DNA from 2 places in the Isoptericola sp. NPDC055063 genome. Region 2 is predicted to be linked to the other one. Evidence: predicted binding sites of a transcription regulator. Region 2 holds the regulator's gene; the other holds the start of a gene.
What was found. The regulator LexA, encoded in region 2, represses DNA repair genes until DNA is damaged. The targets are predictions, from matches to a motif close to TCGAACANNTGTTCGA.
Positions count from the first base shown of each region.

Region 1: ACWF41_RS00580 (HNH endonuclease signature motif containing protein) is a predicted target of LexA. The motif match lies at 4,113-4,128, and genes of this name have one in related genera.

Region 1 is NZ_JBSGUW010000001.1:119,811-125,777, forward strand. It holds gene ACWF41_RS00550 (hypothetical protein) at 1-60, shown strand, start outside; gene ACWF41_RS00555 (antibiotic biosynthesis monooxygenase family protein) at 113-802, opposite strand; gene ACWF41_RS00560 (SRPBCC family protein) at 799-1,323, opposite strand; gene ACWF41_RS00565 (ArsR/SmtB family transcription factor) at 1,304-1,624, opposite strand; gene ACWF41_RS00570 (thiamine pyrophosphate-binding protein) at 1,866-3,530, shown strand; gene ACWF41_RS00575 (HIT family protein) at 3,580-4,002, opposite strand; gene ACWF41_RS00580 (HNH endonuclease signature motif containing protein) at 4,162-5,697, shown strand; gene ACWF41_RS00585 (dihydrofolate reductase family protein) at 5,719-5,967, opposite strand, start outside.
Region 2 is NZ_JBSGUW010000006.1:259,471-265,437, reverse strand. It holds gene nrdR (transcriptional regulator NrdR) at 102-635, opposite strand; gene ACWF41_RS09775 (LysM peptidoglycan-binding domain-containing protein) at 762-1,100, opposite strand; gene lexA (transcriptional repressor LexA) at 1,351-2,172, shown strand; gene ACWF41_RS09765 (L-lactate dehydrogenase) at 2,255-3,214, opposite strand; gene ACWF41_RS09760 (ATP-dependent DNA helicase) at 3,224-5,281, opposite strand; gene hflX (GTPase HflX) at 5,381-5,967, opposite strand, start outside.

The DNA.
Region 1 (5,967 bases), on a different contig from region 2:
CGCGTGCGCGTCGTCGAGTTTGACGACGTGGAGCAGCGCTTCAGCGCCGTTCCCGCCTGACGGCACACGGCTGGCCCGTCCCGCGCCGCGCGCGGGACGGGCCAGCCCCCTGTCATCCCCTGCCGGCCCGCGCGGCGACCTCCGCGGCGACGTCCCGGTGGTTGAGGTAGACCACCGCCTGCCACCGCCCGCCGTCGCGGCGCAACAGGTACGTCGACTCGAGCCGCATCGGCTCGGCCGACTCGTCGGCGAAGAGCACGTCCCACGTGGTGCGGGCGAGCACGTGCCGGTCGTCGAGGCGGGTGACGTCGAGGCCGCTCAGCCGCGTTCCCGTCGCGCCGATCGACCCGAACATCGCGTGCCGGGCGGGCAGCGCGGCGCGCAGCTGCTCGCGGCCCACGACCGCCACGGTCGACGGGTCGAGGCTGAGGAACTGCTCGGCGAACCCGTCGGCCCCGGAGCCGCCCTCGTCGTCCGACATCGCCTCGAAGAACGCGGCGAAGCCGTCGGCGTCGGGCCGCTCGTACGACTGCAGGAGGAACACGTCGCGGGGGCGGGTCTCGGCCTCCGGGACCTCGTCGCTAGGGTCGCCGATCCCTGGCGGCACGGCCGCCCGGAACGCGGCCTCCGACTCCCAGAACGAGATGCCGAGGATGCGGTCGGTGTGCGCGTCCTCCCACGGCCCCGCGCCGAGGTACCCCGGGGCGGCGGCCATGACCGTGCCCATCTCGAGCATCCCGTCGAGCAGCTCCTGGCGCCGCTCCGGCCGCGGGTGGTGGATGGCGACGAACGCGAAGGTCACGACGTCCTCCCCTCGACGTCGGCCCGGCTCGCCTCCTCGCCCGCGACCGCGGCGAACCGCCGCAGGTCGAGAGCCCAGCCGTCGTCGGCGCCGACGGCGTCGCGCATGCCGCCCCAGCCCTCGCCGTGCCGGTCGAGGTGCCGGTGCTCGAGGACGACGCGCGTGGTCGCGTCGCCCGTCGCGGTGAACGAGACGTGCACCTCGCTGCACCGGGCGGGGTCGGTCTCGACCTCCCAGCGTGGCGAGACGTCCCAGCTGAAGGCGAACCGGGTGGGGCGGTCGAACGCGAGCACGCGGGCGAACGTGCACCGTTCCCCGGTGGCGGCGACCTCGGTGATCGTGCCGCCGACGCGCGGCTCGACGATCATGTCGACGACGGCGTCGAGCAGGTGGTGGTCAGGGTCCCACCAGCGCGGCATCTGCAGGGTGAACACGTCGAAGACGTGCTCGACCGGGGCCGCGACGTCCACCGCGTGGGAGACGGCGGTGGGTGCGGTGGGCTCAGGGGTGTGGACGCTCATGGAAGGTCTCCTCGGCGACGGACGCGAAGGTGTCGAGCGAGCGACGCCAGAAGAGGTCGAGGTAGTCGCGCAGCATCGCCACCCCATCGGGGTCGGCGCGGTACACCCGCCGGGTCCCCACGGCCTCGTCGACCACCAGCCCGGCGTCCTTGAGCACCCGCAGGTGCTGGGAGACCGCCGGACGGCTCACCGGGAGGTCGTCGGCGAGCACGCTCACCGACGAGGGGCGGGCCGCGACCCGCTCGAAGATCTCGCGTCGTGTCGGATCCGCCAGGGCGGCGAACCCGGATCGGTCAGCCATCACCAACGGTAAGTTACCGCTTACGGATGGCCTCCACAACCCTCCCGACGGGCGAAGCGGCGGGGCTATACTCGCCGTCGTCGAGGCGGACTGGTGCCGCCCGCGCTCGAAAAAGGGGCGCACGGCAGCCCGGTCACCGGCAGTCACCACTGCACAGTCAGCACCTCGGACCCGGCGTCGGGACCGCACGGGACACATACGGACGCACACCACTCATCCGTCACTGTTCCCTGGAGGCCCCGTGCCCACCGTGTCCGCCCACGTCGCCCGCACCCTCGCCCAGCACGTCGACCACGTCTTCGGCGTCATGGGCAACGGCAACGCCTGGTTCCTCGACGACGTCGAGCGCCACACCTCCGCCCGCTTCACCGCCGTCCGGCACGAGGCCGGCGGCGTCGTCGCCGCCGACGCCTACTTCCGCGCGTCAGGCCGCATCGCCGCCGCCACCGCCACCTACGGCGCCGGCTTCACCAACACGCTCACCGCGCTCGCGGAGGCCGCGCAGGCGCGGGTGCCCCTCGTGCTCCTCACCGGCGACGAGCCCACATCCGGCCCGCGCCCGTGGGACGTCGACCAGATCGCCATGGCCGCCGCCGTCGGCGCCCGCACCTATACCGTCGGCCGCGCGGACGCCGCCGCGACCACCGTCATCGCGATCGAGCACTCCCTGACCTACCGCGTGCCGGTCGTGCTCGCGATCCCCTACGACGTCGCCGCCCGCGAGGCCGGCCCCGTGCCCGAGGCCCCCGAGCCCGCGCTCCCCGGCCCGCTCGCGCCCGTCGGTCCGTTCGACGCCGCCGCGATCACCGACCTCGCGCGCGCCCTCGCCGGGGCCGAGCGGCCGCTGCTCCTCGCCGGACGGGGCGCGTGGCTGGCCGGCGCGGGCGAGGCGCTGGGCGAGCTCGCCGAGGCCACCGGCGCCCTCACCGCGTCGACGGCCCTCGGCCGCGGCGTCTTCCCCGACGCCCGCTACGACCTCGGCGTCGCCGGCGGCTTCGGCGCCGACGGCGCGATGGCGCTCGTGCGCGAGGCGGACGTCGCCGTCGTCGTGGGCGCGTCGCTCAACCAGTTCACGATGCGGTTCGGGGACCTCTTCTCCCCCGGCACGCGCGTGGTCCAGGTCGACACCGCCGAGGCGGCCACCCACCGTCACGTGGGCTCGTTCATCCGCGGCGACGCCGCCCTCGTGACCCGCGCGCTGCTCGACGAGCTGCGCACCCTCGGGGCCACACCGTCCGGCTGGCGCGACTCCGTCGGCGTCGCGGCGGCCCGCGCCTACGACACCGGCCCCGCCGACGGGATCGCCTCCGACGGCCGGCTCGACCCGCGCGGCGTCGCGAGCCGCATCGGCGCCCTGCTGCCCGCCGACCGCGTCGTCGTCTCCGACGGCGGCCACTTCATCGGCTGGGCCAACATGTACTGGCCGGTGGCCTCCCCCGACCGGATGATGATGGTCGGCACCGCCTACCAGTCCATCGGCCTCGGCTTCCCCAGCGTGCCCGGCGCCGCCGCCGCCCTGCCCGACGCCACCGTCGTCCTCACCACCGGCGACGGCGGCGGCCTCATGGCCCTCGCCGACCTCGAGACCGCCGTGCGCACCGCCGGCGGCCGGGGCGTCGCCGTCGTCTGGAACGACGCCGTGTACGGCGCCGAGGTGCACGTCTACGGGCGGCAGGGCCTCGCCGAGGAGCCCATGCGCATCCCCGAGACCGACTTCGCCGCGCTCGCCGCCGCCGTCGGCGCCGAGGGCGTGGTCGTGCGCACCCTCGACGACCTCGACCGCCTCGGGACCTGGGCGCGCGAGCCCGTCGACCAGCGCCGCTTCCTCATGCTCGACTGCCACGTCTCGCCCACCGTCGTCGCGCCGTGGCAGGAGGAGGTCCTGCGGGTGAGCCGCACGCGTTGAGAGGGCCCCTCGCGTTCGACGTCGAGGTGCGCCCGGAAGCCTGGGGCGCCTACCGCAGCTCGGCGGACAGCAACGCGGCGGCGGCGGGGATCGGCTCGTGGGACGACCGGTCGCTCGGCCAGAGCGTCGCCTCGTCGCCCGGCCAGCGCGGCACGACGTGGACGTGCAGGTGGTCGACCGACTGCCCCGAGAACGGCCCGCTCGCGTTGAGCAGCACCACGCCGGTCGCCCCGAGCGCCCTGGTCATGGCCACCGAGACGCGCTGCACGAGCGCCATCGTCGCGGCCATGACCTGGGGGCTCGCGTCCAGCACCCCGACGCAGTGATCACGGGGGACGACGAGCGTGTGGCCCGGCGCGAGCTCCCCGCCCGGCCGCGGCAGGAAGGCGACCGCGTCCGGCTCGCGCGCGACCCAGGACCCCTCCCCTGACGCGATCAGCCCGCAGAACACGCACGTCGTCGGGTCGCCCACTCCACAGCCTTCCGCTCGGTCCGTCCTGGCCCGGAGGCCGTGGGCATCCTGCCATGCGACCGCCCCGTCCGGGGGCGCCGCCGGGCAGGCCGACGATGACCTGCTCGTCGTCGAACACCTGTTCGAGAACGTGTCGGTGGCGGGTGGTTGAGTGCTCGTATGGCCACCCCGCCCAGCACCGCCGCTTCGCGGCTTGATGCTGCGCTGGACCGGGCGGCGGACGAGCAGGCGGCGGTGAACGCGGCGGCGGGACGGCGCACGGTCGCGCTGGCCGAGGTCCTCGCCACGACGCACGAGTCGGCGATGCTGGACCTGGGCGTGGAGCGGGTGTCGTCGGCTTCTCCGGAGCGTCGCGGCTCGGTCGCGCACCGTGCGCTGGTCGCGGAGGTCGCGTGCGCGCTCGGGGTCAGCGAGCACGTCGCGGCCGGCTGGCTCGCCGACGCCGAGGTCCTGGCCTCGAAGGCGACCGCGACGCTGGAGGCGTTGTGCGCGGGAACGATCAGCTACCAGCACGCGGCCAAGCTCGCGGACGCGGTCGCAGGCCTGCCCCCGAGCGTCGCCGTGCGGGTCGAGCGCGCGGTCCTGGACCGGGCACCCGGGATGACGGCGGCACGGTTCGGGGCGCTCGTCCGCGCCGCGCGGGACCGGCTGCACCCGGTGCCCGCCGAGGTCCGCCACCAGGCCGCCGCCCTGAAGGCGGACGTATGGGTCGACGACGGCACCGACGGGATGTCCTGGCTCACCGCGCACCTGCCGACCCCCGTCGCGCGTGCCGTCTACGACCGCCTGCACCGCACCGCCACCCGCGCCAAGACGGACGGTGACCCGCGCAGGGTCGGGCAGCTGCGCGCCGCGGCCCTGGCCGCCCTCCTCCTCGACGACCACCAGGTGACGGATTCGCACGCCACGCACGCCGCAGGACCGCCAGGCGCGGCAACCAACCCGAACACCCCGCCAGGGACGGCACCACCAGATCTACCGGACCTGCCCGATCCGCTCGCCACGCTGGCGCGCACCGTCCGGCCCGTGGTGCACGTGACCGTCCCGATCACCACCCTCACCGGCACCAGCGAGAGTCCGGGCCTGCTGGACGGCACCATCCCCATCGACGCGGAGACCGCACGCCACCTCACCGCCCGCGCCCCCACCCTGCGACGCCTGCTCACCGACCCCGTCACCGGCGCGATGCTCACCGTCGACCGACGCTCCTACGTCGTGCCCGCCGACCTACGCGCCTTCCTCACCCAACGCGACCTCACCTGCCGGTTCCCCGGCTGCCGCATCCCCACACGACGCTGCGACCTCGACCACACCACCGCCTGGGAGCACGGCGGCACCACCGACGCCACCAACCTCGCCGCACTGTGCCGCCGTCACCACACGTTGAAGCACGAGTCCCGATGGACCGTCGAACACCTCCACGACCGGCCGGGCGGCCGGCCCGGCACCGGCGTCCTGGCCTGGACCTCACCCCGCGGCCGCACCTACCTCACCGAGCCCGGATCCGCGGACCACACCCTCGACCACCTCGACGCCTGGGCCACCGAGACACAGCACCTCGCCCTCCAGACCGCGGCCGAGGCGTCGGCAACCGAGACCGAGACACCGGCGCCCGAACGGGCGGGGTATTCCCCTCCAGCCGAGCGCGTGAGCCCCGGACGAGCAGGTCCCGAACCCGGCGACCCGCCGTTCTGACGACGCCGCCAGGACGGCCGCTCAGCCGACGCCGGGCGGGCCGTCCAGCACCGTCGGGGCGTACTCGAGCAGCTGCAACCGGCCGTCGAGGGTGCGGCTGTCGAGGAGCTCCAGGCGAACGTCGGGCCAGCCGTCGTAGAGGCGGTCGCCGCCGCTGGCGCCGTTGACCACGGGGAACACCACCACACGGATCCGGTCGACAAGTCCCGCGGTCAGCAGCGAGCGGGCCAGCCCCCGGCTGCCGATGGTCCGGAGCGGCACGTCGCCCTC
Region 2 (5,967 bases):
CAGCATGCTCCACCCCCGCGCGTCGCGCCAAGGGCATTTCGCCCGGAGCGGGCGAACCCGGCGCCGCGAGGCGGCTCGGGGACCCCGGGAGGGGCCTCGCCTCAGCGCGACGCGTCCCGGCCGGCGACCGCGGGCTCGGCGCCACCCGTCTCGACGTCCTCGTCCTGCCCCGCGTCCTCGGCCCGCGCCTCGCGCTCCGCCCGCAGGGACGTGATCGCGCTCTCGAAGTCCTCCAGGGACTCGAATGACTGGTACACGCTCGCGAATCGCAGGTAGGCGACCTCGTCCAGCTCGCGCAGGGGCCCGAGGATGGCCAGCCCGACCTCGTTCGCCTCGATCTCGGGGCGGCCCGACGCACGCAGCGTCTCCTCGACCCGTTGCGCCAGCAGAGCCAGGTCGTCGGAGCTCACGGGCCGGCCCTGGCACGCCTTGCGCACGCCCGCGACCACCTTGTCGCGGCTGAACGGCTCGGTCACGCCGGAACGCTTGGCGACCGACAGGCTCGCCGTCTCGATCGTGGTGAAGCGGCGCTGGCACGCCGGGCACTGCCGCCGTCGGCGGATCGACGAACCGTCGTCGGAGGTGCGCGAGTCGATGACTCGCGAGTCCTCGTGGCGGCAGAACGGGCAGTGCATCGCTGGTCTCCTGCGCTCGGCTCCGGACCGGCGCCCGGCTGCCCGACAAGGTATGCGGGACGCCGCGCCCGGCGCAAGCAGGGTCCATCCTCGCATCTTCGCGGCGCCGGGTCGTGCCGCGCGCCCTCAGTCCTCGGGCAGGAGCACCACCTGACCGGCCTGCAGCTCCGCCGTCGTGAGGCCGTTCAGCTGGCGGAGGTCCGCGACGACGTCGCGCAGGTCCTCGCCCGAGTCCCGGACCGCGCGGGCGTACTGCCACAGCGTCTCGCCCGGCTGGACCGTGTGGAGCCGGACCTCCACGCCCGACCCGGGAGCGTCCGCCACCGCGCGCTGGCCGACCAGGCCCGCGCCGACGAGGACGAGAAGGACGAGCGCGGCGACCACGACACGCCCGCGTCGCGTGAGCCGGAGGCCGCCGAGCCCGAGGAACCCCGGAGCTTCGGTGGTGCTGGGCGCGTTCTGCATCGTCCTACCTCCGGTTCACGTCGCGTCGCCGCCGGTCGGGCGACTGCCGTCGAACAGCCGTTCGTCGAACACCTGTACGTCGAACGGCTGTACTAGGTGTACCACGTCACGACGACACGGTCGAGGCCTGATCGAACAGATGTTTGATGTCGGGCCGGAACTGGCCTAGAGTGACCAGCAGCGCGATGGAAGGTTTGTCGGATTTCATCGGCCCGTCAGCGGGCCGCGCCCCTGCAGGACGGAGAACGCGATGACCAGCGGACGGGACCACGCCCCGGCGTCCACGACGGTTGCCACGCCGTGGCCGGCGCAGCAGGAGACCCCTGAGGACACGTCGACAGCGGAGACGGCGCTCGCCTCGGTGAGCGAGATCGCCCCGGCGGCCGACCGGCTCACGCCGCGCCAGCGCCGTGTGCTCGAGACGATCCGCCGCTCCGTCGAGGACCGCGGCTACCCCCCGACCATGCGGGAGATCGGCGAGGCCGTGGGTCTCGCCAGCCCCTCGTCCGTCAAGCATCAGCTGACGACGCTGGAGCGCAAGGGCTTCCTGCGCCGTGACCCGAACCGGCCCCGCGCGATCGAGGTCGTCGACCCCGAGGCACCCGCCGCGACCGACGGCGGGACCCCGGCGTTCGCGCCGCGCACCCCGGGGTTCGCCGCCGGCTCGGTCGCGGGCTCCGACGCACAGCCCGCCGAGGCCCCGTCCTACGTCCCGCTCGTGGGCCGGATCGCGGCGGGCGGCCCGATCCTCGCCGAGCAGGTCGTCGAGGACGTCTTCCCGCTCCCCCGCCAGGTCGTGGGCGACGGCGAGCTGTTCCTGCTCAAGGTGGCGGGCGACTCGATGGTCGACGCGGCCATCTGCGACGGCGACTGGGTGGTCGTCCGCAGCCAGCCGGTCGCGGAGAACGGCGAGGTCGTCGCCGCCATGATCGACGGCGAGGCGACGGTCAAGACGTTCAAGCAGTCCGGCGGGCACACGTGGCTCATGCCGCAGAATGCCGCCTACTCCCCCATCCCGGGCGACGACGCCCAGGTGCTCGGCCGGGTGGTGGCCGTGCTCCGCAGCCTCTGAGCGCGACGCCGCACCCCGACGGCGCGACGAACCCCCGGCCCGTGCGGGCCGGGGGTTAGTCGCGTCAGGGCCGCGTCGCGGGTCAGAACCCGAGCCGGCGCTGCACCTCGCGCATGCCCTCGGCCGACGCCCGCAGGCCGGCGACCTCGTCGTCGGACAGCGGGGTGTCGATCGTCTCCGCCACGCCGCGCCGGTCCACCAGGGACGGCACCGAGAGGCAGACGTCGCTGATGCCGTAGAAGCCGTCCAGGCGGGACGACACGTTCATCACGCGGTGCTCGTCGTTCAGGACCGCCTCGATGATGCGGGTGGCTGCCAGGCCCACGGCGTAGTTGGTGGCCCCCTTGCCGGCGATGACCCGGTAGGCCGACTCCACGACGTCCGTGGCGATCCGGTGCCGGGCGGGCTCGTCGAGCGGCGGCCGACCACGGAAGGGGCGCCAGTCCAGCAGCGGCACCCCGGCGATCGTCGCCGAGCTCCACAGCACGATCTCCGAGTCGCCGTGCTCGCCCGCGATGTTCGCGTGCACGTTGCCGACCGCGACCCCGCAGTGGCGGGCGAGCGCGTCGCGCAGCCGGGAGGAGTCCAGGACCGTGCCGCTGCCGAACACCCGCTCGGCCGGCAGGCCGCTGATCTCCTGCGCCGCGTACGTCACCACGTCGACGGGGTTGGTCACCATGAGGTAGATCGCGTCCGGCGCGACCTCCAGCAGCCGCGGCAGGATCGTGCGGGTGAGGCCCACCGTCGCCTCGGCCAGGTCCAGGCGACTCTGGCCCGGCTTCTGCTTGGCGCCGGCGGTGACGGCCACGACGTCGGCTCCGCGGCACACCTCGACGTCGTCGGAGCCTTCGATCTCCGCCTGCGGGATGAACATGCTCCCGTGCCTCAGGTCGAGGACCTCGGCCTCGACCTTGGCGCGGTTGACGTCCATCAGGGCGATGGAGCGTGCCGCCCCTCGGGCGAGCGCTGCGTACGCGAGGGTGGAGCCCACCGCGCCGGCGCCGACGATCGCGAGCTTGGTCGTGCTGCGTGTGCCGTCCACGCGCCCAGGCTAGGTGTCCAGCCGCCGCAGCGCAGCACGGACCAGCTCGCCGTCGGTCGTGGGCCAGAAGTCTGGCATCGACCGCGTCAGGAACGACCCGTAGCGGGCCGTCGCGAGGCGCGGGTCGAGGACCGCGACCACGCCGCGATCGTCCCCCGTGCGCACGAGGCGTCCCGCCCCCTGGGCCAGCAGGAGGGCGGCGTGCGTGGCCGAGACCTGCATGAACCCGTTCCCGCCCGCCTGCTCGACCGAGCGGGCCCGCGCGGCCTTCACCGGATCGTCGGGGCGCGGGAACGGGATCCGGTCGACGAGCACGAGCTGGCAGCTGGGCCCGGGGACGTCCACGCCCTGCCAGAGCGAGAGGGTGCCGAAGAGGCACGTGGCCGGGTCGTCCGCGAACGCCTTCACGAGGGTGGGCAGCTGGTCGTCGCCCTGGCACAGGATCGGCACGTCGAGCCGCTCGCGCATCGCCTCGGCCGCCGCGACCGCCGCGCGCCGGGACGAGAACAGCCCGAGGGTGCGGCCGCCGGCCGCCTTGACGAGCCCCGCGATCTCGTCGAGCTGCGCGTCGGTGGTCGGCTCGCGGCCCGGGGCGGGCAGATGGCGGGCCACGTAGAGGATCCCCTGGCGCGGGTAGTCGAAGGGGCTGCCCACGTCGAGGCCCGTCCAGTCCGGTGTCTCGCCCGTGCCGCCCGACCCCGCGAGGCCCAGGGACCGCGCCACCGGGTCGAAGGTGCCGCCGAGGGCGAGGGTCGCGGAGGTGAAGACGCCCGTGGCCTCCCCGAGCAGGTGGGTGCGGATGAGGCCCGCCACCGCCAGCGGCGCTGCGTGCAGCCGGGTGACGCCGTCCCCGGCCCAGGGCGCGTTCTCGGGCGGCCGGGAGCACCACAGGACGTCGGCCGTCGTGTCCTGGGCCGCCATGCGCTCCGCGACCTCGAAGAGCTGCAGCACGGCGGACTGCGCCATCTTCATCCCCGCGTCCGGCGCTGACTGGCCCTTGGACTCGCCTGCGGGCTTGAGCCGGGTGAGGAGCTCGCGTGCGGCATCGCGCACGGCGGCGACGGCGGCGCGCAGCTCGTCGGGCAGGCCCAGGGGGAAGCGCTCCGCCGGGGCCGTGGCGAGCAGCGTGCCGAGCTGCTGGGACGCCGCGTCGAGCGCCGAGGTCTCGGTGCCCCCGTGGCGGCGCGCGAGGCGCGCGGCGTGCTCCACGACGGTCAGGGACAGGTCCACGGTGGCGGCCGCGGTGACCCGCTCCGCCAGCTCGTGGGCCTCGTCGACGACGACGGCGTCGTGCTCGGGCAGGACACCCGGGCTGCCGGAGACCGCGATGCCGAGCATGGCGTGGTTCGTGACGACGACGTCCGCCTCGCGCGCCGCCGCACGGGCGTGCTCGGGGAAGCACTCCGTGAGCAGCGGGCACCGCTGGCCCAGGCACTCCAGGGCCGTGACCGAGACCTGTCTCCAGGCCCGGTCCGGGACGCCGGGGACGAGATCGTCGCGGTCGCCGGTGTCGGTCTCGTCCGCCCAGGCGTGCAGGCGGCGCACGTGGTCGGCGAGGCTGGCGGCGTCGTCGCGACCGCCCCGGCCGCGCGCGCCTGTGGGCGCAGGGTGCTGCTCCGCGCCGGCACCCTCGCCGGGGCCGGGATCGGCGGGCAGGTCGAACAGGGTGGCGCCCTCGACCGGGTACCCGCCGGTGACCTTGTGCTTGCACAGGTAGTTGTGCCAACCCTTGAGCAGCGCCACCTTGGGCGCGCGGGGCAGCTTCGGGCCGACCGCCTCGGCGACGAGGGGCAGGTCGCGCGTCACGACCTGGCGCTGGAGCGCCAGGGTGGCCGTCGAGACGATGACGCGCTTGCCGTCGACGACGGCGTGGCGCACGGCGGGCACCAGGTAGGCGAGCGACTTGCCGGTGCCGGTCCCGGCCTGGACGAGCAGGTGCCGGCCTTGCTCGACGGACTCCGCGACGGCCGCCGCCATCTGGTGCTGCCCGTCGCGCCGGCCGCCGCCGAGCGCCCCCACCGCCAGGTCGAGGAGCTGCTGGGCGTCGGGGGTGTCGGCGGAGGTCACCCGACGATCCTAGGGCGGGCCACCGACCGACCGACGCCGTGCGCCGACGACGGTGGACGGCCGCGGACGCGCCCGAAGGGGCCGCCCGCGGCCGGACGTTCAGCCCGCGACGGCGACGTGCCGCAGCTCCGCCGCCAGGCTCTCGTCGACGCGGCCGCGCAGGCGCGTGCCCTCGGCGAGGTGCTCCTCCGCGACGGAGCCGCCGGTCTCGTGCGCGCGGTGCACGAGGTCGCCGCGGGAGTACGGCACCACGAGATCGATCTCGACCTGGGGCTGGGGCAGCTCGGCGGCCACCAGCTCGCGCAGCTCGGCCATGCCCTCGCCCGAGTGGGCGGACACGACGACGCTGTGCCGCTCGCGGCGCTGCACGCGGCCGACCACGGCCGGGTCGGCGACGTCGGCCTTGTTCAGCACCACGACCTCGCGCACGTCGGCGATCCCGGGGATCTCCGCCAGCACCTCGCGCACCGCGGCGATCTGCCCCTCGGGGTCCGGGTGGGAGACGTCGACCACGTGCAGGAGCAGCGCGGCGTCGCCCACCTCCTCGAGCGTGGAACGGAACGCCTCGACGAGCTGGTGCGGCAGGTGCCGCACGAACCCGACGGTGTCGGTGAGCGTGTACGGGCGCCCGTCCTCGGTGCGCGCCTTGCGGACGGTGGGATCCAGCGTGGCGAACAGGGCGTTCT